2 regions of the Paenibacillus sp. AK002 genome follow, and region 2 is predicted to be linked to the other one. Evidence: riboswitches for the same ligand, from Rfam matches in the RefSeq annotation. Region 2 holds a riboswitch; the other holds the start of a gene.
What was found. A riboswitch is a leader RNA that binds a small molecule or an ion and turns the genes downstream of it on or off. The one in region 2 is predicted to bind FMN.
Positions count from the first base shown of each region.

Region 1: linked by a shared signal. The riboswitch ahead of M1D70_RS06430 (DMT family transporter) and the one ahead of ribD (bifunctional diaminohydroxyphosphoribosylaminopyrimidine deaminase/5-amino-6-(5-phosphoribosylamino)uracil reductase RibD) in region 2 are both predicted to bind FMN.

Region 1 is NZ_CP096377.1:1,519,238-1,534,195, reverse strand. Features, by position in the region: gene M1D70_RS06455 (ABC transporter substrate-binding protein) at 1-434, opposite strand, end outside; gene M1D70_RS06450 (carbohydrate ABC transporter permease) at 482-1,354, opposite strand; gene M1D70_RS06445 (ABC transporter permease) at 1,368-2,333, opposite strand; gene M1D70_RS06440 (hypothetical protein) at 2,859-3,860, opposite strand; gene M1D70_RS06435 (RNA polymerase sigma factor) at 3,922-4,464, opposite strand; gene M1D70_RS06430 (DMT family transporter) at 4,675-5,655, opposite strand; FMN riboswitch at 5,789-5,955, opposite strand; gene M1D70_RS06425 (hypothetical protein) at 6,190-6,417, opposite strand; gene M1D70_RS06420 (choice-of-anchor I family protein) at 6,580-11,691, opposite strand; gene M1D70_RS06415 (hypothetical protein) at 11,928-12,137, opposite strand; gene M1D70_RS06410 (helix-turn-helix domain-containing protein) at 12,442-14,673, shown strand.
Region 2 is NZ_CP096377.1:2,499,581-2,514,538, reverse strand. Features, by position in the region: gene M1D70_RS11080 (DUF2953 domain-containing protein) at 1-369, opposite strand, end outside; gene scpB (SMC-Scp complex subunit ScpB) at 570-1,175, opposite strand; gene M1D70_RS11070 (segregation and condensation protein A) at 1,144-1,935, opposite strand; gene ribH (6,7-dimethyl-8-ribityllumazine synthase) at 2,001-2,468, opposite strand; gene M1D70_RS11060 (bifunctional 3,4-dihydroxy-2-butanone-4-phosphate synthase/GTP cyclohydrolase II) at 2,727-3,965, opposite strand; gene ribE (riboflavin synthase) at 4,016-4,684, opposite strand; gene ribD (bifunctional diaminohydroxyphosphoribosylaminopyrimidine deaminase/5-amino-6-(5-phosphoribosylamino)uracil reductase RibD) at 4,708-5,808, opposite strand; FMN riboswitch at 6,077-6,260, opposite strand; gene M1D70_RS11045 (acyl-CoA thioesterase) at 6,462-6,863, shown strand; gene M1D70_RS11040 (peptidylprolyl isomerase) at 6,939-7,370, opposite strand; gene lysA (diaminopimelate decarboxylase) at 7,571-8,905, opposite strand; gene M1D70_RS11030 (spore germination protein) at 9,024-10,658, opposite strand; gene M1D70_RS11025 (stage V sporulation protein AB) at 10,682-11,110, opposite strand; gene M1D70_RS11020 (stage V sporulation protein AA) at 11,107-11,751, opposite strand; gene sigF (RNA polymerase sporulation sigma factor SigF) at 12,047-12,802, opposite strand; gene spoIIAB (anti-sigma F factor) at 12,814-13,272, opposite strand; gene spoIIAA (anti-sigma F factor antagonist) at 13,269-13,622, opposite strand; gene M1D70_RS11000 (D-alanyl-D-alanine carboxypeptidase family protein) at 13,714-14,904, opposite strand.

The sequences.
Region 1 (14,958 bases), 980 kb from region 2:
TTCGGCATCAGGTCAATATAATCGCTGATCGGCAGAATCGCGCCGGAAGCCACGAACGCGGATTCCTCCCCCGGGTATGTCTTCGGAATGACCAGCGGCGCGTCGCCGGAGCTGATCAGCAGACTGCGCTTTTGGCTGTAATCGCTCATCGGCACGATTGTCGGCTTCAAGGTCACGTTTGTCATTTCTTTTAGTTTAGCAAAAAGCATCCAGTCCTGCTTATAAGGATACGCCGGCTGGTCGCTGTAGAGGATGGACAGCTCAAACGGCTCCGTCGCCTTGAACGTTTCGCCTACGGCGTAGGTTTCCATGGCACCCTTATCCTGAATTTCAGCCTCTTTGCCGCCTGTTTTGTCGGTACACGCCGCCAATATCACAACGATTAATGACAGCAATAAAGCTTTGCCTGCAAACGATCGACGACTCTTTTTCATTTTCCCATTCCCCCCATGATATCAACAAATTGTCCTTACGGATGGTCCTATTGCTTGACGGAGCCCAGCATGATGCCGGTCACGAAATATCGCTGAACAAACGGGTAAATCGTCAATATCGGCAAAATGGTCAGCACCATGGTCACCGATTTGATGTTGGCGGAGATCTGAGTCAGGTTATCGGCCGAGGTGGCGCCAGCGGAAGTAACGCCCGTCGCGCCCGCAATCATGTTCCGCAGATAGATCGTGACCGGGAAGAGCTCCTTCTGGTCCAGATACAGGAAGGCCGGAAACCAGGAGTTCCAGTGCCCGACGGCATAGAAGAGAACCATGGTCGCGATGACCGCTTTGCTTAAGGGGAGCACGATTCGGAACAGCATGCCGTACGTGTTCAGTCCGTCAATGGCCGCGGCTTCCTCCAGTTCCTCCGGCATATTTTCAAAAAAGGACTTCATGATGAGCATGTTATAGATGCTGATGGCTCCCGGGATCACGATGGCCCAGATGGAGTTGCTGAAGCCCAGGCTGTTAATGAGCACATAGTTCGGGATCAGCCCCCCGTTGAAGAACATCGTGAACACGGCAAACATCGTCAGGAACTTACGGCCGACCAGCCTTTTTTTGGACAGGGCGTAAGCAAAAATCGTTGTTAAAAACATGGATATGGCGGTGCCGACCACGCTGTAAACGACCGTGTTTTTGTAATTCGTCCAGAACATGGCGTCTTTGGTCACGGTTTTGTAGGTATCGAGATTGAAGCCCCTCGGAATCAGATTCACCTTCCCCGAGTTGATGTACGACTCGCCGCTGAAGGATTGAGCGACCACGTTCAGGAAGGGGTACAGCGTGATGAAGACAACGAACAGCAGAATGATGGCATTGCACACTTTGAACACCTTATAGGATCTTGACTCCTTCATATGCGCTCCCTCCTCACCATAAGCTTCGATCCGTCAGTCTTCGCGAGATCGCATTCACGGAGAAGACCAATATAAGCCCGATCACGGACTCGAACAGCCCGATCGCCGTCGCGTAACTGAAGTTGTTCGATACGAGACCGACCCGGTACAGGTATGTCGATATCACGTCCGCCGTTTCATAAATGACCGGATTGTAGAGCAGCAATATTTTCTCGAACCCTACCGCTAAGAATGCCCCCATGTTCAGGATCAGCAGCGTCACAATCGTTGGCAGGATGCCCGGAATCGTAACAAACAGCGTTTGCTTCCAGCGGTTGGCCCCGTCGATCCTCGCCGCCTCGTACAGGGATTCGTCTATTGTCGTTAAGGCGGCCAGATACAGGATCGCGCCCCAGCCCATGCCCTGCCAGATTTCAGACGAGATATAGATCGCCCGAAACCACTCGGCCCGCTGCATGAAATTGATTCGTTCCCCATTAAAGAACTCCATGAGCGAGTTAATGGAGCCGTTGACCGACGTCAATTGCAGAATCATCCCGGCAACGATGACGATGGACAGAAAATGCGGGAGATACGAAGCCGTCTGGACGAATTTCTTGAACCGCTTGCTCTTCACCTCATTCAGCAGCAGCGCGAAGATGATGGGGACCGGGAACGTAAAGAGCAGGGACAGCGCACCGAGCAGCAGGGTGTTCTTGAACACGTTCCAGAACGCCGGGTCATGGATAAACATGTTGAAATAGTGCAGTCCTACCCACTTTTCCCCGTAGATGCTGCCCCCCGGCATAAACCGCCTGAAGGCAATCACGTTGCCGATCATCGGTCCGTATTTAAAAATGAGCAGATACATAATCGGTAGAACCAATAAAGAATACAGCTGCCAATCCTTCCGGATCAACGCAGCGATGGTTTTAAGCTTGGCTGGCTTCTTAGCCGCTTTCGCGGCAGGCAAGGAATGATTTGCAACTTTGGGCTCCATTACGTTCTTCACTCCAATCCGTAGGGCCTTTCCTCATACTTCTTCATTCATGGACTAAGCCCATGTTTCATCATCCATCTCCATTCAACCTTCAATGAGAAATCGCATTCCGTTTGCTGCTATTCAGCGTTCAGCAGGATGTCCGCCACCCTTTTATTCAGCCCCCTCCCACAATTAAGCGCTTACATAATTGATTTGAAAAAATAGACTCCCTCATCTTGAGCGTTAGATTCAAAAGATTCCGCTGCTGCTTTCACCTATGTAGAGAGTCGTTATTTTGTATACTAGTATAACTAGTATGGTAGTTGGTTTTATTGTAATGGACGTTTTCTTCAATTTCAATACATTTTTTTCTCGTGGATACAATCCCGATCCCAAGCCTGAAAAAAAAGCCGTGAGCGCATTCAGGCCATGGCCTGCTGCGTCACGGTTTTAAGGATCCCTTTCTGCTTAGGTATTCATCATGCATAAGAGGCGGAAGCCTTCGCTTCCGCCCCTTGAGGTTTCCCCATGCCGGCTTTATATTTATTTCAGCTCCGTCACGTTGCCGTCAATGCTGACGCTTTTGATGTCCATATCCCCCAGAAATACGAGGTTATTCTTGCTGTCCAGATTATACAGCCACTGAAACCCGCTCTTTGTGGTGCTTGTCGAGCTGGCATGAAGCTTCAGTTCCGATCCGTCCGCGGCGATGACCTTAACCTCCGGCGTATATTCCGGCAGTTTATCCAGCTCACCGTCGGTACGCTTGCCTTCGATGGCTACACCGATGGATGAAACACTAATGGTGTGGAGAGACAGTGCTTCCTTACCCTCATCAAGCGCCAGATTCAGACTTTGTTCTCTTTGTTTGCCCGGAGAAATGGTGAATTGCACATTCCAAGGGCCCTCAACGGCTTGGGTGTTGTCGCCTGACGTGATTCGATCGGCTGTGATCCGTGCCTTCAGCCCCTCGAGGTCATTCATCGCATCCATCTCAAACACGGCGACAAGCTTTTTGTTATCGTCAAGAAGCTGCTGCCCCACCATATAATTCACATTCTGCTCCGTTTTCAGTTCAAGTAGGGGGATCGAAACACCCTCGGGGAATGGCATGCCATCCTCTTTCATGAAACTGACCACCAAATAACCGCTGTTGCCGACATAAACTCCTTCTTCAACATTCATGATTACCCCGGACGCTGTATCCGTCCCTTGTATGGGTGACCGTTCGTCTTCCGCAATGGACGCGGACTGACCGAAAAATTGCTTCAAGCTATCCATGTATTGGCTCGCAAAAGCGGTCGTGCTAAGTATCATAATCATCGCGGCAGCGATAACGATACTGGCTTTATATTTTTTCACTTTCCTGTTTTTAAACACCATCGTTTCCTCCTCTTGAATACGGTTCATCGCTCGGTTCTTGATCCGTTCCATACTGATCTGCTGCGTCAACTCGCGTTCCTCTTCCTCCGTAAGGAGGAGGTCCTCCAGCTCCTGATTGTCGATATTGGCCATGATATCTACAATTCGCCGCTTCACTTGCATCCATCCCCTTTCGCAATCGATTTGAAGCTTCACTCCTATAGACACGGTCTTTATAGAAATCCTACGGATTCTCGGTTTCATAATGGATGCGCAGTTTGTCCCTTGCCCGGCGGATCCGGGCGGTGACGGCTTTCTCCTGCATATTCAGCCGGCTTGCAATATCGCGGACTTTCTCTAAATAGAAGTACCTGCGGATGAATATTTCGCGATCCGGTTCGCCCATCCCCTGTACCATGCCGCTTATCGTTTCCTTCTCCTGCCGTAGAATAGCCAGTGCCTCCGCAGAGGGACAAGAAACGGCGTCATCTTCCAATTCGGATTCAATGACCCGCTGCCTTTTTCGCAATGCATTCAAGGTATGATTACGCGCGGCTATGGCCAGATAAGGCTTGAGACTATCTCCGCGCAGCATGATTTTGGGCCCGTCTGTCCACAGCTTGACCAGCACGTCCCCGGTGATTTCCTCCACATCGAAGGAATTAAACCGCCCACCTGCCACCTTAGCGACCACCGCGGCTATGTAGCGTGAATAGCGGTCAACCAATGTTTCAAAACATCGCGGATCTTTCCTCGCAAGCCCATCCAGCAATGTCTGATCCTCCATGGATCCTCCCCCCTTTATAATCATCTCTTTTGGTAGAACCAAGCCACAGATCCCGTGCTACTATATAAGACACCTTTAATTCCGGAAACCCTACACATCTTTTGAAAAAATAATCGTTTCGCCAAGCAAACGGATCGGAGCAGCTTTGCTTGGGGTAACGGCAAAAAAAGCCAACCCCATCGGATCGGCTTGTTCTACAAACGTATGATTTTATTGCAATTGCGGAGAAGCCTCGGATTGCTGTCTCGATATGATGAACAGCACGATCCAGATCAGCAGGAATCCAAGGAGCTGAGGCCCTGTCACGATTTGCTGGAATACAATCCAGTTGATCAGCACGCCCACCATGGGAAAACTCAGTTCCGCGAGTGTAGCCACAGAGGCTTTGGTCGTGGTTAACCCTTTATAATAAACCAGCAGGCTCAGGAGACCCGGCAGCAGTGCCTGCCCGATCAGGTTGAGCGACACCAAGGCAAAGGCGCCTGTGCCCCATGCCGGCATATTCCAAGCTGCCCCTTCGCTCCAAGTAATGACGGTCAGGAGCGGCAGCGCAAGCACAAACCGCAGCGAGGTTACCGTCTCGTACTTCAGTTTGCCTACCATCAAGCGACCCATGACCGTTGAGCCGCCCCATAAGGCTGCAGCGCCTAAGGACAGGAGGCTCCCGACTTGAACAAACTCGTTCCAATGGCCGATCGGCAGGGTTAAGCCGAAGGTGAGCAAATACGTGCCTGCTAAGGCGATGATAAGCAGGATCCCGAAATGGCGCGGAAGCTTCTCTTTCAGAAGCAGGCTGGCCAGAATGATGGCAAACAGCGGCTGCAGCTTCTGCAGCAGCAGGACGGCATTCAGATTGCCGCTCGACAGCCCCATCGTGAACAATACGGTAGCCAGTGCCGAACCGCCCCAGGATATAAACAGCAGCGCGCCGACATGATTCCAGCCAAGGCTCTTTAGTTCCTCCCGGTTCTTCCACAATACAGGAATTGCAATCAAGGAAATAATGATATGTTCAAGCAAAACGATCTGAGCCGAAGTCAGATTCTTGAGCAGAATAACCCGAAATAACGGGTCAACGCCCCACAGGGCGGCCCCCAAAACAACGAGCCAGAACCCTCCTTTAAAACGTCGACTTGCCTGTGCGTCGGAACCATAAGGTTTCACCTTGATCCCGGTATTCATATTACTCATCTTGCCCTCTCCTGTCTTGAATACGGAGGTCTTACTAGCAGAAAGCCCCCGTCATCGGCATGGCCGACATATACGGGGGCTGATCAAATAAGCCTGCGCCAATGGAATTTTTCGCATTCACGGCAAACTCATCTTTGATCTTCTCCCATCCGGACTTTACCGTCGGCCTTGGAATTGCACCAAGTCAGTCGCTCATTCATGTTGCAAACTGAACGCAGCGAGTCGCGGGCTGAGGCTCGTTCGCGAAGGAACAGAGCCATCACCGCCGGTCAGGAATTTCACCTTACCCCGAAGATCCATATTCATGTTTTATTTTGGTCTTGCCATTAAACCGATTGACCGATAATTCCTATAAGCTTAGTTGATGTATTGAAATTATAACATGAATCCTTTCATGTAAATACATCTATTTTCAAAATAAACGAAATTACACATGAACACAATGAAAAATCTCACGTTCAACCAAGACTTACTGAAAATTATACAGCAAGTATCAATTTGTTACCAGCATGATTTTTTACCATTTCCTTGCGCCTATCTTAAATACCTTCCGGCTTGAATAGCAGCCACTCCTGCTTGAAGATTCAGCAGGCCCAGCGCTTCCTCGGTATTAAGGCTCATTCCGCCCCCAAGAGGCTTAGATAACAACCGAGAAGCACTTTCTGCAGCTGTTTCCTCCGATTGCTTCGTCTCACTCAGCAATACTTTGCTTGCAATATGTATATTCGGATTCAATGCGCATGAACTCACATCCTTATCCAATCGTTATCAGGTCGTTATTTCCATCCCTTATTAAAGGTCTCGGAAGCCTGAGCACTTCACTTTAACCGGTCGCCATCTGCCTGAGTACGCAAAAAGACCGCCCTTAAGGTTTCAATCCACCTTAAGGACGGTCTAATCGCATGAAATGCTATCCTGCTTCGATCAGTTCATAAACTTCAACGCTGCCAAAGTACGCTTCAGCACAAGTGCTGCTTGCGCTCGTGTGACCGAATCGAGTGCTCCGAAATTGCCTTGGTTGTCACCCTGCACGATGCCTTGCTTAGTAAGACTGGCCACATGGGCGGCCGCCCAAACCGGAATGGATGCCTGATCCTTGAATCCGGCAGCGGCATTCGCGCCCTGGTTGGATAGGTCTGCCGGATTCACCGCCTCCATGGCCCGGGTGATCATTACAGCCATTTCCGCTCGGGTCATGCTGGCATTCGGCGAGAAGGCACCGCCGTTTCCGCCTTCGATTAAGCCGTAGCGCGAGGCTGCGCCGATCTCGCCGGCATACGCGGAATGATCCTGAACATCCTTGAATGCACCGCTCTCGATGACCGGGCTGAGCCCCATCGCACGGACGAGCATGGCCGTAAATTCAGCTCGCGTGATCGCCTTGCCCGGTGCATAGGAGTCCGCGTTGACTCCGTTCACGAGCAGCTTGGAAGCCATGGATTCGATTTCCGATTGCGCCCAGTGGCCGTCAAGATCCGCAAACGTCTTCTTGTACTGCAGCAGCGCATAAACGCCGTTTCCAGCATGCTTGACTTCAATCGCTGCTTTACCGTTCCATGTCGTCCTTACGGCCGGTACAAACCGGAAAGTACCCGCAGCTTCGTCATAAATGACGGCAGCAACCGAATCCGGGTTCATCCCAGCCGGCAGCGGCATGATACGGCTGATGACGCGCTTCCCGAAATCCTTCAGTTCCTGCTCTGCGCCAGGCGCTCCAACCGCTGCGCCGAACCGCAGTCCTCCATTCGCTGCCAACGAGGCGCCCATGGAAGAGGCCTTGCTTGTCATAGCATCCGCTACCTTGCCTGCTGCCGGAGCCACCGACACCTTCACCTGGATGCCGCCGGACCCCTGTGCAGGCTCCAGAGCTTCATCCAGAGGCAGTGCCGTTATCGGAAGACGGATGGCTCCGAGTGCGGTCTCCAGCACCAGGGTTGCATTCGGATTCCGTTCCATGGCCTGCTTCAAGCCTGCTGCCGGAAGCGACAGCTCCGCGGCACGGTTCAATTCAGGAGCCCGAATAATCAGTTCCTGCTGCCCGTTCGCGGACAAGCCGGTCACGGCCTTTTTCCACGCCTCTTCCTTTACCGTAATGCGGTCCATCGTTCCGCTTGCAGCAGCACTAATATTCAAATTGCTGCCTGTCATCACGTTTGGCTCGGATGCATTTCCGCCAGTAGCAGGAGGATTAGGCTGCGTTGTCGGCGGCATTACGGAACCGCCCCCCGACCCGCCTGATCCTGATCCAGGAGAAGAGCCGTCGCCAGGATTCGCCGGCTTCTTCTGCTCCGTAATTCGGCCCTCGACCTTCGGCGATACCTTACCGCCCAGCTTGTTCACATATTCCATGAAAATTTCATAATCCGGGTAACCCAGATCCTCGTTGTATTTCCCTTCGGCAATCGCATCGGCAAAAGATTTATAACCATCTCCGCCCTTGGCGACAAAGCTGTTCGTTGCCATTCGGTACGTTTCGGTCAATACCAGAGGTTTGTAGCTTCCGTCCTTCATGATCTGTACGTCGAACACTTTATCTCCTGCCGGTGCGCTAGGATCCCACTTGAATTTCACCCCGGCGATTTGCGGGAACTTCCCTGGCAGATCCGCCAGTTTGGCACCGCTTATTCCGTTTTCCAGCCCGTCTTTCAGCTGCTGTCCGGTGACGTCCATAACAAACAGCGTATTTCCGAAAGGCATCACCGTACGCAGCTCGCCCATCGTAATATCACCTTCATCAATCGCGGCGCGGATGCCTCCGCCATTCGTGAGGGCAATATCGGCGTTTTTCAGCTCTTTGGCTTTAGCCAGCATGCCGTCGGCAATCAGATTGCCCAGGTTCGTCTCCTTGGAGCGGACATTCTCGCGTTTGCCGTCAAGCTCGACTCCGGCAATGCCGATAACCTGCTTCATCAGTTCTTCCAATTCCGCTTTGTAAGGAGCCAGCATGTCCTTCGCTTGCGTGTCTTCCTGGACCGTGTTGTCTACCGGAATCAGCTTCCCGCCAAGTTCGCCGTCTCCCACGAGAACAACGCCGTTTTTATCAAACTGCAGATCTACCCGGCCGAGGAACTTGCCCCATTCATTCGCTTGAACGATGACGGTAGGGGTATGATGCTGACTGTCCGTCACCACTTCCGGCGCGTTTAGCGTCGTATGGGTATGACCTCCGACGATGAGGTCGATGCCTTCGACGGCTTCGGCCAGCGCCAGATCTTTAGCGTACCCCAGGTGGGAGAGGGCGATGATCTTGTCTAGCCCCTCCTTCTCCATCGCCTCAACGGTAGCCTGAGCCGAGGTCACCGCATCGCGGAAGACCACGTCTTTACCAGGGCTGGAGGTTTCCGCGGTATCTTCGGTCGTTAAGCCGAACACCCCGACCTTCTGGCCGTCAACCTGCAGTGTCACGTATGGGTATACCCCGCTATTTGCGGTTGTCTTGGGCTGATCGGTATCGATAACCGCCGGCTTGTTAATCAGATGTGAAATGTTAGCGTCGCGGCTAAGATCCACGTTCGCGCTGACGAGCGGGAAATGTGCCTTGCTCACGAAATCAGCAAGCGTCTTGGTGCCTTGATCGAATTCATGATTACCGAACGTCATCGCGTCATAACCCATATAGTTCATGAAGGCCAGATCAGCCAGCCCAAACCATTTGGTGAAATACAGATCGCCGGAAAAGACGTCCCCAGCATCCAGCAGCAGGCTGTTTCCGCCTTCGCTGCGGATCTCATGAACCAGCGTAGCCCGTCTGGCCACTTCCGCCAGATGCGCATGGGTATCGTTGGTATGCATCACTGTTAACTTCCACGGTTCTCCATCCGGCGAACCGTCCGTTACGTTAACCGACACTTCCGCCGAACCGTAGCCATCCTTGCTCAGGACGGTAATCACGGCTTGACCTGCGGATACCGGCGTAACCAGGCCGTTCTGGTCCACGGCGGCTACCGTTTCGTCGGTGGAACTCCAGGCCAGCTCGGCCGATCCGCCTTGAACCGGCTCAACGTTTGCTTGCAATGGTTCCGGGGACCCGCCCGTTTTCAACGTGAGCGAAGGCTTATCCACCGTAATTTTGGTCACTTGAAGCTCCAGCAGCACCACCGTTCCGCTAACTTCATTCGCAACCAGCAGCAGCGGACGTCCTGTTGGGCTGTCCGAAGCCGGAATAAAGTCCAGTCCCTCCGGTCCGGAATCCGATTGGATGCCTCCGTTGAAATCCCGCGAGTTGAAGTAGTTCAGGAACGCCGGAGCGGCTGGATCCGTTACGTCATAGGTCATGACGCCGCCAATGCGCTCCAGTCCGACAAAAGCCAGCGTCTTCTGTCCGACCTTGCCCACGGCAACATATTCCGGCTCCGGGCCTTTCTTGGCGCTGCGGCTGTCCAGATCGGTTTTGTCATTGCTTGCATTGAAATGATTCGGCAAGCGCTCGGCCGTAATCTTCTCGAAATCACTGCCGCTGTCGTATGCCTGGGACAAATCCGCCGCATTCCAGATGGAGAAGGAACGCCCCCCGTACAGATACAGCCCTTCATTGCCCATATCGCTCGCAACTTCAACCTTGTCATAGGTTGTCCCTTTGCCAGCCAGGAATTGGGCTGCCGGCGACGATGGATCCAGATTGGATTTCATTTTGCCGATGTCGCTTTCGTTGCTTCGGTCATCCCAGCCGGTAGCGTCCCCTTCGTTCGCGGACAGGATAAACTGCTGCCCGTTCACGCTGTAGGTCGCAATTCCGTCCGGCATGTACATGCCGTAAAAAGGAACATTCTCAAACTTGATTTGCCCATCCTTCAGCAAATCGAGCTGATTCTCCGATTGATTGAAATCCTTATATCCGAGTCCCCGGACCGATTGAATTCGCTTCGAGGCGATATCGACCACGGCTATCGCATTGTTTTCCTGCAGGGCCACGTACGCTGTCAGCTCGTCCTCCGACAATGCGATGTATTCGGGCTCCAGATCATGGACGGCATCGTTTTTCGTTCCGGCGCTGCGAATTTGACCGTCTGCTTCCACATTCCCGCGAATATGCACCCGATCGTCAATGATCGACGGGTCATCGAACTTCAAATGGCTTACTTCGCCAGCCAAAGCATCGATAATCGTGATGCTTCCTTCCGGATCCGGGGCGGTCTCCGTGCGGGGCTCGCCTTCATCCGCCGTCAGGATATAACGGCCATCGGACGTGTACTTGACCATATCCGGCTGAACGCCGGTTTCATAAGATCCGATCAAGCCGCCGTCATAGTCGAGCACCAGGACCTTGCCGGCTTTCGTATGATCCCGCTCCTGAACGGCAACCGCGACCTGCTTCGTCTTGGTGTTGATATCCACGCTGGTCAAGTCTCCATACAGGAAACCGCCCGTGTTCGCCATATCTTCTACATGGATCTGCTTGTCCTTAACCAAGCTGCCATCGGCGCCTAGAGACACGATTTCGAGGCTGGCCGGCTGGGTCGATCCGTTAACCAAATAGAGCTTCCCGTTATCTTTGTTGTATTTTACAATCTCCGCTACGCCGCCATCCTTGTTGGAAGTACCTACGGAATAATGTCCGATCATCTTCATGGCCAGCTTGTCGGCCACAGGTGTTGGACGCTTGCCCAAAATTTGCAATTTCACAACCGATTGGGCCGTAGCAGGTAAGGCTGCACTATCCTGCACCGTTACCTCAACCGTATGCTCGCCCTCTTGCCCAGCCGCAGGCGTACCTGAAATGGCTCCCGTATCAGAAGCGAGGGTCAAGCCTGCCGGTAAACCTGTCGCCGAGAACGTATACGGCGCTTGTCCGCCATATACATCTACGGTGACCGCATACGGCTCATCCGCATATGCATCCGGAAAGATCATATCGGTAATGCCCAAATCCACGGCAGCTATAGCTGCATCTTGTGATGTCGTCTCCATACTGGCGGTCTGGAGCAATTCCTGCCCCTCGCCAGCATACACGCTGCCCCCCGAAAACAGAGAGGCCATCGTGATTTCCGCTGCCATCAACAGCGAGACTACTTTCATGCTTTTATGCTTCAACTCCATATCCCCTCTTCTACCTTATTTACATTCAAGTGTAAGGAGGAAGTGTTAACGGATGCTCAATATCAGTCGCGGTTTATGTAAAATGGCTGCCAAGCAACAAAAAAAAGCCTCGACCTCCAAGTCGGGCTTCCCAGAGCAGCAGCTGCATTCGAGCTGGTGGCTTGCTTATTCTTTTCTTTCATATGTATTCTGGAATCCTGCTTATAACATGCGCCAGCCTCGGATCATCTCACACTTCAATCAAAAACCCCGAAATGCCGCATCGTTGCAACCGTGATCAGGATGAACCACCGAATGAGAATGATCCCCCAAACGATAAGAAGACCTTGGAACAGCCGCTCAACCATCCATTCGATCTTCTTGTTTGACGTATATCTGCGCCTCTGCTTAAAAAACCACGCCGCGAACCCTTTGGGAATATCGCTGAAAGTTGTCTTTGGCTCCATTGGCTGCGTCCTCCTCCATTTTCTATCGATTAGTATGTCGGATATACAACGCAAGTCTTCGGTTGAACACGTTTCTTGAATTTTATCACGTTTAATGGAAAAATTCACCATACTTCATGTTGCCTTGTCACATTTCCGACAATATTGTAGTCAAATCGACATGATGTCTGATAAACTAACATAAAGAATTGCTATTTGTAACACAAACACTTCACAAGAATAACAGCCGAAGATCTATTCATGACTATTCGAAGGCCATAACGTGTGCATATCATTTATGTTTGCCTAGGAAAGAGGAACCAACATGAATCGTAACTGGTTTACGCGGATGCTTATGCTGTATATCCCTGCTTTTCTGATCGTCCCCGCCTTTTTATTTTTCGTCTTTTTCCAATCATTGAGCGAAAGCAACCGAAAGGATGCCGAGCGTTCCAATGCTTTCGTAACCCAGCAAGCGATGCTGATGATCGATACGTCGTTGTCTTCTCTGGATCAGAAAATTTCACTTGAGATGCTGCGCAATCGAAAGGTCATCTCCTTTTTCTCCAGAAGCACGGAAAAGGATCTGCCCCTTCAGGTGGACGTGATGAATCTATTGCGCGATTTAAAAATGACCAATCCACTGATTCATTCCATTTACATGGTTCAAGCGGATCATAATCAAGTCCTCAATGAAAGCACAAGCTATTCCTTGGATCAATATGCCGATAACGCCTTCATCCGCTCCAAGCTGGAAGCACCCAACAGCCATTGGTCGGATACCAGGCTGTACAAGGAGCTTCCGTCCGACAAAGGGGTCCCTGTCGTCTCATTGACGCGCAGCGTTTCCATCTTCTCCAAGCATCATGGGTTAATCGTCGTTAATGTAAGCGCTGACGCCCTGCAGGGAATGCTTCTTCAAATGCACGATCCGTCTTCCCGCATACTAAGCCTATATGATACGCAAGGGAACAGCGTGTTCGATATGGCAAAATCGGAGACTTCAGTCAGCAGGGGCGGAACCAGCAACGGCGCCCTTCAGTCGGAAGCGAATTCCGACTATACGGGCTGGCGCATCGTTAGCAGCGTTCAGGGAGCGGATACCTTCAATTTCATCATCAGCCTATCGAATATATGGTTTATTGCCGGTTTGCTTCTCTGTGCCGTTTCGGTCGCCTGGATCGTCTACGTGACGCTGCAAAATTACAGGCCCATTCAGCGCCTGGTCAACCAGCTGCAGCAGCTATCCTCCAAGGAGGACGCCCCGGAGGAAATCCATAAAAACGAATTTACGTTCATCAATTCCAAATTGCAAAACATGATTGATCAGAACACAAGGTTCCAGCTTCAGTTCGAAGAGGATTTGAAGGCTCAGCAAAATTTTTTCGTGTACGAGCTGCTGGAAGGGACGCGCTCCTTCGATTTGAAGGAATGGGAGAAGGAATCGGCCAAGCATGGCCTGCCCGTGCTGTTTGGCAAGCAGCTGGTTTTTGTCCTGGAAGTGGATCACCGTTCCGAGTGGAGCGCAAATTACGGTCAGATGCAGCATGGCACTCAGCAAAAAGCCATCGAAACCATCATCCTGGAAGCGGCGTCGGATCATGCCTGCGAGGTGAAGCTGCTCTGGGTATCCTTGCACCAGCTTGCTTGCATTCTGGTCATATCGCCTGAAGCGGAGAAGCTGGCATTCGAGGCAGTCTCCTTCGCGGAAGAATGCCAGCGCCGATTTGCCGATGCCTTATCGTTCACCTTATCCGTCGGCCTCGGGGAGCCGGTCGAGCATCCGGACAATCTGCATGATTCATACCATGAGGCATTGGATGCGCTGCAAACGAAGCCCGTCAATCGAAGTGCCATGATCATTCCTTATTCGTCCGATCCCTTGTCGAAGGATCATAGCTTTCATTATTTTCAAAAGGTTGACCGGATCGTTGACGCCTTCCGACTCCAAGAAGCCAAGTGGAAGACGGAAATGCAGGCGCTCTTTCAGAACATGCTGGGAGAAGGCATATCGCGCCGGGGCGCAAGCAGTGTGCTGCATTACCTGACCTACCATCTGAACAAAACGGCTTCCGGAATGAACGACGAATACTACCTGCTCTGGAAAACAGAAACGATGCCGGCACTCGACCGGGTTCAAAAAGAAATCGACCTGCCGGAGGATTGGACGCAGATGGTGCTTCAGCTTCTGGAGCAATTTGCCGAACGGCTGGATACGCAGCGGAATCTGCGAAGCCAGGGAAACCTCGTCCAAGAGGTTAAGGCTTATATTGAAAAGCATTATACAAAGGCGGAACTATCCCTTGATTACCTGCAGGACAAGTTCGGGATCAGCGGCAAATATTTGAGCAGATTGTTCAAGGAAGAGTACGGCTTGAAATTCGTAGACTTTTTGATTGATTTACGAATTCAGGAAGCGAAACGGCTCCTCACGGAAAGCGCATTGTCTGTACAGGAAATTACGGAGAGGGTAGGTTACAGCAGCCCGATTTCATTTGCAAGGACCTTCAAAAAAATAACCGGCGTCCCCCCGATGGATTACCGCAAAGGCAAATAAAACGGCGCAGAACCTAAAAATCAAACGAAGGCCGAGAAGGACATCATATAGTCCCTCGGCCTTTTCCCGTTTATGCCGTAGCGGCGCCTGCCCGCGCAGCCATGCCCATCGGCCGCAAAGTAGAAAATAGTTCCGGGTAGAGAAAAGTTTTTTGTGATTTATATTACATACATTTTCCAGTGTTATTTAAATTGCCATCGCGGTAACGTTTACACTGACACTGGATTCGCCTTTCGGTTTGTTAAGTGAAAAGTGTTTGTTGTCTGGCCTGGCAGCAGGTGTTTT
Region 2 (14,958 bases):
ATGAACGGCCGCCATCGTTTGCCTTGCCCACTTTTTAAATCCTTTAGTAGTCAGCAAGACCCGCACATAGTCCCTATATCGTATAGTTCGCCTTGAAGTTTCTTTGTTTTCTTTGGAACCGAGCTCAGTCCCCTCGTCCACGGGAACGGTCTCTTTTTTATACTCAATGCCACCGTTGGCCAAGTGAAAGGGAACTTCGTATTTGCGCGTGATCCATCCAAAGAGCATTTTCATTTCCGCCAATACTTTATATTCATTTTTTCTTAGGACCACGTCCAGCTTTATCGTGACCTTCGAGCTTAGCACAACGATCAGCAATGCGATAAGGAGAACGACCAGGCCGACCGCAAGAAAGATCCATATCCTCACGAAGTAACCCCCAAAACGAACTTAGTAAAATGTAATCCGCTTGGCTTAGTATGGCAAAAGGGTCTCCAAATGATGCGAAACTGCTTCGATCCTCTGCTTTCATATGCCTGGAACGACAAAAAAAGGTCCCGGACGCGGATTATCCACGCTCAGGACCCATTTCTCAAATGAAGCATTATACCATATATGATGGCTAGCTTTCAGCTTTCCTCCACATCATCAAACGTAAGCTGTTGTCCGTCAAGCTTGTCGAACAGCAGCTGCGTTTCCTCTTCCAGATGATCGTTATCCTCGAATTGCGACGGCTCCGGCAAATCCTTGATGTTCGCAAGCCCGAAATAATCCAGAAACGATTTGGTCGTTCCATACAGAATCGGTCTGCCAATCGCCTCCGCGCGTCCGACTTCTTCAATCAACCCTTTGCTTACCAGCGTATGGATGGCTCTTTCGGACTTGACGCCTCGAATGTCTTCAATCTCCACCCGCGTAATCGGCTGCCGATAGGCCACGATGGAAAGCGTCTCGAGCGCGGCTTGCGACAATGAGGAGCGGGAAGGCGAATACGCCAGACGTTCGAAATACGGGGCGTGCTCGGCCAGCGTCGCGATTTTGTAGCTCCCTGCAATCTGCACGATCTGAATTCCCCGTTCATATCGCTCCCATTCTTCCTTCATATCCTCCAGCGCTTCGCCAACGAGGCCATCCGATTGCTCGGTGATTTCAGCAATTTGCTTTACCGACAAGCCCTCTTCTCCCGCCAGGAACAGAAGCCCCTCAATAATCGATTTCAGCTTCGGATATTCCATCAATGCGTTCTTCCCCTCTCCACTCCATGACGATATCTTCAAACAATTTCTCTTGGTAGCACAGGATTTGCTTCATCTTCATCAGCTCCAAGATAGCCAGAAAGGTCACCACGATTTCATGGCGCTCCATCTCCTCGTGCAGCAGCTTGGAGAACAGAATCCTGCCTCCCGGCCCGACCTGCTCCAAAGCGTCCATCACCTGCCGGATCCGGTCCTTAACCGATATTTCATCCCGCTGGATGCGGGCATACGATGTGCGTTTGACGGCTTTACTTAACGCTTTTTGAAAAGCTGCGATCAAATCCGAGATATGTAATCCCTGCACCGGGTTCTCTTCCACTTCCGGCATGTAAGGAGTCAGATCCTCCGCTTCCTTGGAGTAAATCATGCTGCGTTCCCATTCCTTCTCATGCAGATGACGGGCGATGCCTTTGTACTTGCGGTATTCGATCAGCTTCGCGATGAGTTCCGCTCTCGGATCCATGTCATCCTCTTCAAAAAAATCGAACTCGTCCATTTCGATAACCGGAGGCTTCGGAAGCAATAGCTTGCTCTTTATAGACAGCAGCGTTGCAGCCATCACCAGAAATTCGCTCGTAATTTCCAGTTCCAGCTCCTGCATGTTGTGCAAATAGGCCATGTATTGTTCGGTAATCTCGCTGACGGGAATATCCTGGATGTCGATTTCCGCTTTATCAATCAAGTGCAGCAGCAGATCGAGCGGTCCTTCAAACGTTTCCAGCTTGTATAATACGGTCACGGTGAATCCTCCCGCCAAAAATAAAATGCAGTGCTCTATAAAAAGAGCACTACATTAAATAAGCACTATTTTAGGCTTTTCGTCAAGTTCGCCATTTCAATGGCCGCCATGGCGGAATCCCAGCCTTTATTGCCTGCCTTCGTTCCCGCCCGTTCGACGGCTTGTTCAATGTTCTCCGTCGTGACGACGCCGAAAATCGTTGGTACGCCGGTCTTCAGGTTAATGGCGGACACGCCCTTGGCCACTTCGTTGCACACATAATCATAGTGCGTGGTGGAGCCGCGAATGACGGTTCCCAAGGTGATGATCGCATCGTATTTGCCGCTTTCTGCCATCTTTTGGGCGATGAGCGGAATTTCAAACGCCCCCGGCACCCAGGCGACGTCGATTTCGTTGTCCTGTGCGCCGTGACGCTTCAAGGCGTCCAGTGCCCCGCCAAGCAGCTTGCTGGTGATGAATTCGTTGAAACGACCTACCACGATGCCGTATTTCAAACCTTCGGATACTAAATGACCTTCAAATATTGTTGCCATGTTGGATGACTTCCTTTCGGGTTGGAGTTTATATAAGGTCTTGCAGTGATCATAGCAATTGCTGTGCATTTCAGTCGCTGCCGGATCAAATCGTTCTTCCGATCGCTGTTAACTCCTGATTTCATGAACTATTTATTCAAGGTGGAAATCAGGAGTTAAAGGCGACCGCTGGCGCTTCTCCAGAACTAATTTGCTCCTCTGCTCATCAATGCCTCGGCAAATCCGTCTTCTCAAAAAGACCTTTTATTGGGTTGGTGATTAATTGGCACTCTCGTTCTGCTCGATATCATTGAACTTCAGCATATGACCGAGCTTCGCTTGCTTGGTGTGCAGGTAGCCCGTGTTATCCTCGTTCTCCGGCATTTGAATCGGGACGCGCTCCACGACCTCCAGGCCGTAACCTTCGAGCCCCTTGATTTTACGCGGATTGTTTGTCAGCAGGCGGATCTTCCTTACGCCCAAATCCTTCAGGATCTGGGCTCCGATGCCGTAATCGCGCAGATCCGCCGCAAAGCCTAGCTTCAGGTTCGCATCGACGGTGTCGAGCCCTTCTTCCTGCAACTTATAGGCTTTCAGCTTGTTGATCAAACCGATGCCCCGTCCCTCCTGGCGCATATAGAGAAGCACGCCTCTGCCTGCTTCATCGATCTGGCGAAGGGCCGCCTCAAATTGCGGACCGCAGTCGCAGCGATGGGAGTGGAACACATCCCCTGTCAAGCACTCGGAGTGCACGCGGACGAGAACCGGCTCACTCGGGTCGATCTCTCCTTTTACCAATGCGACATGCTCTTTGTTGTCCACGTCATTGGTGTAGGCTACGGCTTGAAACACGCCGTAGTCGGTCGGCATCCGCACCGCCACCTCGCGCTGCACGAGCTTTTCTTTTTCGTTGCGGTAATGGATCAAATCCTTGATGCTGATCAGCTTCAGATCATGCTTTTTCGCGATCTCCATCAAGTCTGGAAGCCTTGCCATCGTGCCGTCTTCCTTGATCACCTCGCAGATGACGCCTGCCGGATAGGAGCCGCTCAGGCGGGCTAGATCGACAGCCGCCTCCGTATGTCCTGCCCGGCGAAGAACGCCGCCGTCTTTGGCAATCAGCGGAAACATATGGCCCGGTCTTCGAAAATCGGCGGCCGATGCATTTGGATCCAAGATGCCGTTGACGGTTATGGAACGTTCATGAGCGGATATGCCCGTCGTGGTGTCCTTATGGTCAATGGAGACGGTAAAGGCCGTTCCATGATAGTCCGTGTTTTGCGTCACCATCGGTTTAAGATCGAGCTCCCGAGCCCTGGCCTGCGTCATTGGCAAACAGACCAGCCCGCGGCCTTCGGTGATCATGAAATTGATGACCTCAGGGGTAGCTTTATCCGCTAATGCGATAAAATCGCCTTCATTCTCGCGGTCCTCGTCATCAACAACGATGACGACCTTGCCTTCCTTCAAATCTGATAACGCCTCTTCGATCGTATGAAATGAAAAGCGCTCATCCATCCCTATTCCTCCTTCTTCTCATGGAGATATCTCTATATGCAAGAAACGGCTTAGGCAAAGCCATGCTCGGCCAGGTAATCCCTGCTGATCCCCGATTTCGTGCCGCTTCTGCTTCCTGCGCCTTCCGAACCGTAGTGCAGCAGGTGATCTACATATTTCCCCAAAATGTCGCATTCGATATTAATCGTGTCGTCCGCTTTTTTATAAGCGAGCACCGTCTCCGCCAGCGTATGGGGAATGATGGACACCGTAAAGGAGGAATCCGTCGTTTTGACAACGGTCAAGCTGATTCCATCCAATGTGACCGAGCCTTTCGGAATGATATATTTGAATACGTCCCCATTCGTGGGCGAAATCTCGTATACCACTGCATTCTGATCGGCCTTTACGCTCCGAATGACGCCGATGCCATCCACGTGTCCCTGAACGATATGGCCTCCGAATCTCCCTCCGGCTGCCATCGCCCGTTCCAAATTAACCTTCCCGCCCGGCTGCAGCTCCTTGAGATTCGTATTCCTATAGGTTTCCGGCATAACGTCAACCGTAAATACGCCCTTGTCGATCGCCGTAGCCGTCAAGCAGACGCCATTTACGGATACGCTGTCGCCCAGCTTCAGATCGTCCATAATCCGGTTAGCGGAAATGCTCAGCAGCATGGCCTCCCCTTGGCGCCCGATACGCCGCATCTCGCCGATCTCCTCGACCAATCCAGTAAACACAGGCTTCCCTCCTTTCTCGCTCCTTATTTCCAGACCGGAATGCCAGTGACGTAGATATTGTCGCCCAGTCTTTCGGTCTCAAGTCCTGTCAGCGAAATCGCTTGGTTCATCTGTTCATAACCGCTGAACATGTAATTTCCCGGCGCATCATTCCCGCCGATGATTTTGGGAGCGATAAACTGGATGAGCCGGTCCACCAGCTTCTGCTCCAGCATCGAGCCATTAAGCGTACCGCCGCCTTCCAGCAAAATCGAGGCGATCCCCTTTTGTCCCAATTGCAGCAGCGCTCCCTTCAGATCCACCCGCGGTCCAGGCCCGCAGGGGATGACCTGAACACCAAGCTCTTCCAACTCGGTCCGCTTCGTGTCATCCGCCTGCTCCGTCGTCAGGATCCAGGTGGGCGCCAATCCGTCTGACACGACATGGCTGTCGAGCGGTATCCTCAGGCTCGAATCCACGATGATCCTGACCGGGTGCAGCCCCTCAACGCCAAGCCGGGTCGTCAGGCTCGGGTTATCCGCGATAACCGTAGACACGCCGACCATGATGCCTTGATGGCGATGGCGCAGCGTATGCACCAGCTCCCGGGATTTTTCATTGGAGATCCACTTGCTGTCCCCGGTTTTCGAAGCGATCTTGCCGTCCAGCGTGCTGGCCGTCTTTAACGTGACGAAGGGCCGGCCCGACGTAATGAATTTAACAAAGGCTTCGTTCAGGCGAAGAGCGCGATCTTTAAGGATACCCGTTTCAACCTCGATTCCCGCTGCGCGCAGCATCTGAATCCCTCTGCCCGCCACGAGGGGATTCGGATCCTCGCAGGCCACAACCACCCGCCGAACGCCCTCGGCGATAAGCCTCTCGCTGCAAGGCGGCGTTGCGCCGTAGTGACTGCAGGGCTCCAATGTCACGTACACGGTACTGCCTGCCGCTTTCGGCCCGGCCATATTCAGGGCATGAACCTCGGCATGCGGCGTTCCGCGTTCCAGATGCGTGCCCACCCCGGCGAGAGCACCGTCCTTAACGACGACGCAGCCGACTACCGGGTTGATCCCGGTTTGGCCCTGCGCACGTTCAGCCAGATCCAGCGCAAGTGACATATAGAATTCATCGTTGACGATATCCATGCTAAACATGCCCCTTTCCCAACGTTCATACAAAAAAGCCCTGCCAAAGATTCCGAAGAATCCTTAAACAGGGCTTGATGGAAGTTAATCATTGACACGATAAATAACCGTCATGAATGCAGATTTCGCGTATAGCAAGCGACCCAAATCCGTCACAGGCGAAACCAAAAAAACGCCGTCACAGCTTTGAATTGCATGTGAAAACCTGCACATAACGCATGTCACGCTGTGCGCAAAGACACAATAACATGTGCTGCTTATGTGTCTTTCACTCCTTCTCCCATCCAGACTATACTGTCGGTCCCGGATTTGCACCAGGTCCACCGCATACGATGTGAAACGTCACATTCATATCCGGGTCACGGACTAAGACGCAGCACTCTGCTTCGATAAGCTCAATCACTGCGTTCATCACCGCCGGTAGGGAATTTCACCCTGCCCCGAAGGATTAAACATATGAAATTGTTTGATCTTATGATGAATCTTATCACCCCCTTTTGAAAATTGCAAGAAAAAACAACTAACTTTTTTAAAGCGAATAACTTTAATGCTGTCATTAGCATGGACTTTTGAAGGAGAACGCTTCCCGAAAGGAGAACAGTTAAGTAGGGTAAGCAAGGAGGTAAGAAGTAGTTGAAAAGGAGCGAGCCACGATGAAAACTTCGCTGGACATTATCGTCCGTCCCACGGAGATCGACGTCAACGGACATGTAAACAATGCAAAATACCTCGAATACCTGGAGTGGGGCCGGGAGGAATGGTACGAAGCGGGAGATCTGCATTATGATGTGCTGAAACGGCTCGGGGTTCAGACCGTCACCGTCAATATCAATATCAATTACCGCAAGGAGTGCGGCCAAGGCGAACGGCTGACCGTCGTGACGGAACCCGAGTCCATGGGCCGCACGAGTTACGTCATGGCCCAGCGGATATACAACGAACAGCATGAGCTGTGCGCGGATGCCATCGTTACCAGCGTGGCGATGGATGTAAACTCACGTAAAGGCCGGCCCGTCCCCGAAGAACTTCGCCGATTGTTCCCAGCCCCTGCGTAATCCGCCCTTTGCGGCGGCCATAAAAAACAGGCTCACCCCTGAGGGTGAGCCTGTTTTTGCATGATGCTGAATTTATTATGCTTCGTACACTTCGACTTTTTCCATTTTGTCGCGGCCTTTGAATGCATCCACGTATTCCATGCCTTCAACAACTTTGCCGAATACGGTATGTTGTCCGTCCAAATGCGGCTGCGGCTCGTAGCACACGTAGAACTGACTTCCGCCGGTATTCCGGCCGGCATGCGCCATGGCCAAGCTTCCGCGCTCGTGCTTGTTAGGATTGATCTCGCAGTTAATGGTATAACCCGGTCCGCCGGTTCCCGTTCCTTGCGGACATCCGCCTTGAGCAACGAATCCAGGAATTACGCGGTGAAATACCAGACCGTTATAGAAGCCGGAGTTGGCCAATTTCTCAAAATTAGCCACCGTGTTCGGTGCATCGTTCTCGAACAGGTCAAGCACAACCTCTTTGCCGTTTTCCAAGGTGATCTTCGCTTTTTTTGCCATATGTGTGTATCTCCTTCCGTTATCTCAAACGCTTTTATCGATTTTTTTACAATGCAAGTTATAGTTTACTATGTTTTGAGCCTCGAAGCAAAACGAACTTGTCCCTCCCCCGCGACCATAGCCGACGGAAGGCAGGACGAAGAGCCCTGACCGCAGCCGGAGGCTTTGGCGGGCCCTTCCTATCCAGAGACATTGACGTCTTATAAACTCGTAACGGTTTCTTTTGTTACATCCGCCGGCACGACATCGTTGCTGATGATATCGGCAAGCGATTCGCGGCGAACGACCAGATTGCTTTGCCCATCCTTCACGAATACGACCGCAGGCTTGCGGATCCGGTTGTAATTGCTGGCCATGGAATAGTTGTATGCGCCCGTGCAGGACACCGCCAGCAGATCGCCCGTTTCAACCTTCGGAAGCTCCAGGTCCCAAATCAGCATGTCTCCGCTCTCGCAGCATTTGCCGGCAATGGATACCGTTTCTTCCGGCTCTTCTTTAGCACGGTTTGCAAGCAGCGCTTCGTATTTCGATTCGTAGAGTGCCGGACGCGGATTGTCCGTCATGCCGCCGTCGACGGCAACATATTTGCGCACCCCGGGAATATCCTTGCTGGTGCCCACCGTGTAGAGCGTGGTGCCTGCGTCACCGACGATGCTCCGACCCGGTTCCACCCAAATTTCAGGAAGCTCGGAACCAAGGCCCGCAAAATGGTTCTTTACCGCATCCGTAATCGCTTTTACATATTGGGATACTTGAAGCGGCGTATCTCCATCCACGTAGCGGATACCGAATCCGCCGCCCAGGTTCACGACCTTGAACACAACGCCCAGGCCTTCTTTTACGGAAGCTGCAAATTCAGCTACGCGCTGAACAGCCATCTGGAAGCCTTCTACCTCAAAAATTTGGGAACCGATGTGGGAATGGATGCCCATGAGATGAATATTGGCCTGTGCTTCCGCAAGCTGCACCGCTTCGTACGCAGAGCCGTTGCCGATATCAAAGCCGAACTTCGAATCGGTTTGTCCTGTCGAGATATATTCATGCGTATGCGCCTCGACGCCCGGTGTCACGCGAAGCAAAATGTTGACCTTGCGGTTCTTCTCGGCAGCGATGGCCTGCAGCATATGCAGTTCAATCACGTTATCAACAACGAAACAGCCGATTTCGGCATCCAGCGCCATCTCGATCTCTTCCGGCGTCTTATTATTTCCGTGGAAATGAATCCGTTCCGCAGGGAATCCAGCCTGAAGCGCCGTGTACAGCTCTCCGTCGGAAACAACGTCGAGCGACATGCCTTCCTCGTCGGCCAATCGGCACATGGCCATAACGCAGAACGCCTTGCTTGCATACGCGACTTGGAACTTCAAACCGGAAGCCTTGAAGGCCTCGATGTATTCCCGGCAGCGGTTGCGAACCGACTGCTCGTCTACGATATATAGTGGTGTTCCATATTGAGCTTTCAAATCGGATGTGTCACACCCGCCGATTTCCAAATGCCCCTGATCGTTAATCTTGCTTGTACCGTGTAAAAACATGCTTACAATTCCTCCGATCCATTGTTTCAAAAATAGGGTAATCGAATAATTGTTCACAGTATAGCAGACAACGGAAGGTAATCAAAATGGATTTTTCAACACAACATTTGTGTTATTGTTAGTGCTCGCCCCTCGGATTCATTTCCGGGCCCATTTTCGTGTTGTCACGCGTTTTGTTGAGAGCCGGGCGTCTTCTTGACATAAGCAGCGGTTTGCGGAATAAAATTTCACCCATCGCTTTTGCACTAAATGGTATAAACGGCCATAAATAAGACGAGTTATAGGAACGGTGGGTCGTCAGAAGCAGAATTAGAAGCGTTGTCCCGATGACAAAACCCTTCACCCCGAACATGGCTGTGGCCAGCAGCAGGACCAGCCTGACCATCCGGTTGGCCAGCCCCAGCTCATAACTTGGAGTCGCAAACATCCCTATGGAGGCAACCGCCATATACAAGACAACCTCGTTGACAAACAATCCGGTTTTAACGGCAATATCGCCGATCAAAATCGCAGCGATCAAGCCCATTGCCGATGCGAGCGGCGTCGGTGTATGAACCGCGGCCAAGCGGAGCAAATCCACGCCGAATTCCACGATCAGAAACTGCAGAATAATGGGAATTTTCGCATTCTCCTGCGGACCGATGATATCGAGACCCGGCGGCTTCAATTCAGGATGGACAACCAGCAGCATCCACAACGGGAGCAGGAACATGGAAGCAAAAATGCCTATAAATCGTATCCAGCGAAGATAGGTCCCCATAAACGGGGTCTGGCGATTCTCTTCCGCATGCTGACAGAGATCCAGGAAGGTGGTCGGCATGATCATCACACTCGGCGATGTATCCACCATAATGACGATCCGGCCTTCCAGCAGATGGGAAGAGACCACGTCCGGACGCTCGGAATAACGGACCAGCGGATAGGGGTGCCAGCCCTTGTTTACAATCGCTTCCTCCAGCTGCTTGTCGCCAAGAGGGAGCCCCTCCAAATCGATTTCCTGGATTTTCTTCCGGATGGCTTCTACCTGGGTACGGTCGGCTACGTCATCGATGAAGACCAAACTGACGTCCGTTCTCGTACGCCTTCCCACTTTGATGATCTCCACATGCAGTCCCGGATCACGAACCCGTCTCCGCACGAGGTTAACGTTCGTCACCAGCGTCTCCGTAAACCCGTCCCTGGCGCCTCGAACAACGCGTTCGACAGCCGGCTCTTCGAGTCCCCGTACGGGATATTTCCGGGTGTCCAGGATGATGGCGGAATGCGCATCCTCGATGAACAGCGCGCATAGGCCTGACAGGACCTCGTCAATCACCTTGCTGAGCCTGGTGTCCCGCTCTACCTGAACATGGGGAATATAGCGGTTCATGATTTCGGAAAGCGCATGGTTGTTAACGTCGTCTGGCGTCAGGTACGTCAGCCTTGTCAAAATTTCCGTCACCACGACATCGTTGGTGAACCCGTTTAGAAAGAGAAGCCCCGCATTTCTGCCGGCAAAGTTCATCTCGCGGAATACCACGTCAAACGAAACCCCAAGGCCGATCACTTCCTTAAGCGTTTCTTTCAGTTCGCTCAACTTCGCGGGAACATCGTCCGTTTGCTGCCAATAAATGACGGATTCCTTGGTGCTGTCGGAGGTTTCAGCCTCCCTCTTTTCCTTTAGCGCTTCTTCCTCTAACGCTTTGATCTCGGATGGGGGAATGATCGGAATCCCGGCCTCCAGTTCGCCGCCATGCGTTGTTTTCTCGTCCATAACCTACCTCCTAGCCATAACTGTCACTTGCTGTAAACAAACCAGTCGAACAGGGAACCCGCTACCTTGCCTGCCACCATGGCCATCAGAAGACCAAACAAATACCCCTTCAGCCGGAGCCGCTTGGCCAGAATCGGCAGGACATTCAATACTTCCGTCAGTGCGGCTGCCAGCATGCCGATAAATATTCCGCACATCAGTCCGATTATGGTACTCACGACCGGTCCCAAAGGAACGGACCATCTCCAGAAATCGGCCACCGTGCCAATGAAGGATCCCGTTATCAATGCTCCTTCATACCAATGCACCCGGCTGTAAGTCGCCGTCAATTGGGACAATCTCGGTATGATGTCCAGCACTATGATGAGCGCAATCACGCCCCCGCCGACGGCGATGCCTCCGGCTACGCCGAGAACACAGGTAAATACCCCTTGCAGAATGGACATCATCATGGTTTTTTCCCCGTCGTATCGGCATCGGCGTTCATTTTCCGGTATTCTTCGGCAACCACGAACTGATCCAGATTTTCCTGATAGAGGTACATTTCCACCTCCAGCGGGGTCGGTTCTTCATTCCATTTTTTCTTGAACAAATGATTGAAGAACACCGTCATGCCGAATCCGAGCCCCAGAGAGTAAGCGATCTGGAACAAATAGGGATGCTCGTCTCGTTTTCCCGTCACCATTTCGACAATCCGGATCTGGACCTCGAGCATGTTGACATCTGCATGAAAGTTCATGATGGTGAGCGCAGAACCGAAAAACAAGAGCAGCCAAATGAGCGGGAACCACAGCTTGGATCGCTTGCTGTCCGGACCGACAAGCTCCACCAGGGTATGATGGTTACCCATCGGTTCAATATGGGCGCCCGGAATCAACCCTTGTATCTTCGGAATGATTTGAATCAGATCCATGACAAGACGGTTGCCGTCGATATCCTTCGGCTGAGTCAACGGCAGGGCTCTGAGCCGTTTCTCCCATTCGGGCTCACAGACTATGAAGGCGACATCGCCTAGTTTGACGGTCTGGTCTCTCGGCAGCCGTATTCGGCTCCGCAGCTGCAGAAACACCGTCGGAGTGGGATTAACCTTCATCCGAAACACTCCTTTACTGCTAAATTACCGTTAGTATGGGAAATTGCCATCGTTTCTACTCGGATTTACCATACTTTCTTTAATCGCCGGACCGGCCAGGACCGTTATACAAAAAAACAAGCTAATCAACCACCGACATCTCACTTAGAAGACAAGCCCCCTTTAGGGAAAGTTCGCCAAGCGAGATAAAGGGGGAAGACGCTGAAGTGGTTACGGTCTTATTTCCGCAAGAAAGCGCCGTCCCAGAAGGACGGCGCTCTCTTTGTGCAGGCTTTAGGATACGGTATAGATCCCGCTACTGCGCGATCTCGTTCCGAATGCTCTGCAATATTTTTTTCTCAAGCCGCGATACCTGCACCTGGGATATGCCCAGCCGGGTGGCAACTTCCGACTGCGTCTGATCCCGGTAGTACCTTAGATATACAATGAGCCGCTCCCGTTCGGTCAAGCCCCCTATCGCTTCGTTCAAGGCCAGCTTGTCAAACCATCGTTCCTGCGAATCATCGGCAATCTGATCCATTAGCGTGATGGGATCCCCGTCATTTTCAAATACGGTCTCATGAATCGAGGTTGGCGGTTTGTTCGCCTCCTGGGCAAACACCACTTCCTCGGGCGTTACCCCCAGCTCTTCGGCAACCTCTTTCACCGTGGGAAGACGATCGAGCTGCTTGGACAGCTCGTCCCGCTTCTTCCTGACTTTGTTGGCCATCTCCTTAAGCGAACGGCTGACCTTCAGAGTCCCGTCGTCCCTTAAGAAACGCTGAATTTCACCGATAATCATCGGTACGGCATAGGTAGAGAACTTTACGTCATAACTGAGATCGAACTTGTCCACGGATTTGAGGAGACCGATACAGCCGATCTGAAACAGATCATCCGGCTCATACCCACGGTTCATAAACCGTTGAACGACAGACCAGACAAGACGAATATTACAGTTGACGAGCGTGTCCCGGGCGACATTATCCCCGCTTTGGCTAAGTGCAATGAGTCGTTTGACCTCCGCGTCGTCCAAATAAGTCTGCGAAGTTTTCTTCACATCGGCATCCATTTGTCCAACCCCTAATTATATAAAGCTTTCTTAGATTCGATCCTCTTTTTCATTTTGATCGACGTACCGTTGCCTGGTTCGCTGACCACTTCAAATTCGTCCATGAAATTTTCCATGATGGTGAATCCCATGCCGGATCGTTCCAGCTCCGGCTTCGAGGTATACAGCGGCTGCTTCGCCATCTCCAGATCTTCGATCCCGTGGCCGGAATCTTCGATGCGCAGCGTGATCATATCCCCGTCTATCGAGGCTTCAATCTTGACGACCCCTTCCGGGTCGCTGTCGTAACCATGGATGATGCTGTTCGTGACGGCCTCGGAAACCACCGTTTTCAGATCGTTCAGCTCATCCATGTTGGGATCCATCTGGGAGATGAATGCAGCCACGGCGACACGGGCAAAGGATTCGTTTTCCGACCTAGCGGCAAACTGCAGCGACATAAAATTATGCTGTGCTCTTCCTTCACTCATGACACTACCTCCAGACCCGAGAGTGCCGTGCCCTCGTTCTCGTATATCGGCATGATTTTGAACAGCCCCGACATGTCAAGCAAGCGGTAAACCTGCGGCTTGACATCGCACACCGCCATCTTTCCGCCCTTTTGCTTGATGAATTTATAGCGTCCCAGAATGACTCCCAGCCCTGAGCTGTCCATAAAATCCAAGTCTTTTAAGCTCAGCACCAAGTGCTCTGTTTGACGTCTCTGAATGGCTTCATCCAGCTGCATCCGGACATGATCGGCCGTATGATGATCCAGCTCGCCGGACAGACGGACGATCAGAACATGCCTGTGATGCTCCATATCAACATGCAGATTCATGTTTGTTCACTCTCCTCCCTGACATGAACAAGGATTTCTACATTCGAAAAAGACATTCCTGCATCACGACAAAACTAGAAGAAAACTCCCATTAATCTACATGAAACAACTTGCCGGTTGTCCGTTTGAACAGCTTCCAGAATCCGGCCTTTTCCACCTCGACAGGCGATGTCAGCTCGAACTCCTTCACGAGCTGTTCCCCCTGATAGACAGACAGCTTGCCGATGACTTGTCCGGCGGCTACCGGTGCCTTCACGTTCGGATCCAACTGAATCTCATGACGGATGTCCGGATTCTTTACGCCTTTCTTGACAAGCACGCTGTAGTCTTTTTCCGCTTGAATCGAGATCTCGGGCACGTTGCCCTTTTGAACCTTCACGATACCGAGCACTTCGCCAGGCTTATAGATGGAGTGCATCGTGTATTGGGAAAAGGCATAATCAAACATGCGCGATACTTCATTGTTCCGCGTCTTGGTGTCCGGAGCCCCCATGACAACCGCTACAGCGCGCAGCCCGTCCCGTTTGGCCGTTGCCGATAAACAGAACTTGGCTTCGGACGTATACCCGGTTTTCAATCCGTCCGCGCCCGTGTAAAACCGCACCAGCTTGTTCGTATTGACCAGCCAGAACGGTTTCTCCGAATCTTTGCGCAAGTAATCCTGATAAGCGCCGGTATATTTGGTGATCTGGTCGTATTTCAGCAATTCCCTGCTCATGACCGCTATGTCATGGGCCGATGTATAATGATTCTCTGCAGGAAGTCCGTTGCAGTTCACGAAATGCGTATCTTTCATCCCCAGCTCCGCCGCTTTCTCGTTCATCATTTTCACGAAGCCTTCTTCCGAGCCGGCAATCTTCTCAGCCATCGCAACGGAAGCATCATTGCCCGACGCCATGGCAATGCCTTTGAGCATCTCGTCCACGGTCATTTCCTCGCCGGGCTCAAGAAAAATCTGGGATCCGCCCATGGATGCCGCATATTCGCTGGTGCGCACCTTATCGGTCAACTTCAATTGTCCTTCATCGATGGCTTCCATCGTAAGCAGCATCGTCATTACCTTGGTGATGCTTGCCGGAGGCAGCTTATCATGGCTGTTTTTCTCGTAAATAATGGTTCCGGTATCCGCATCCAGCAATATAGCGGAACGGGCACTTGGCGCCAGCTCCTCTTGAGATGATCCTCCGCCGGGTTTGCTATTTTCTTCCGCATAACTTGGTACAGCCGCACTGGACAATCCCACGGCTAGAACTAGGAATCCAGCGATTAACGCTTTTTTCACTTCCGTCCCCTCCTGACATTCGTAATGGCATCCCGCTGTGCGCGGGTCTGCTAT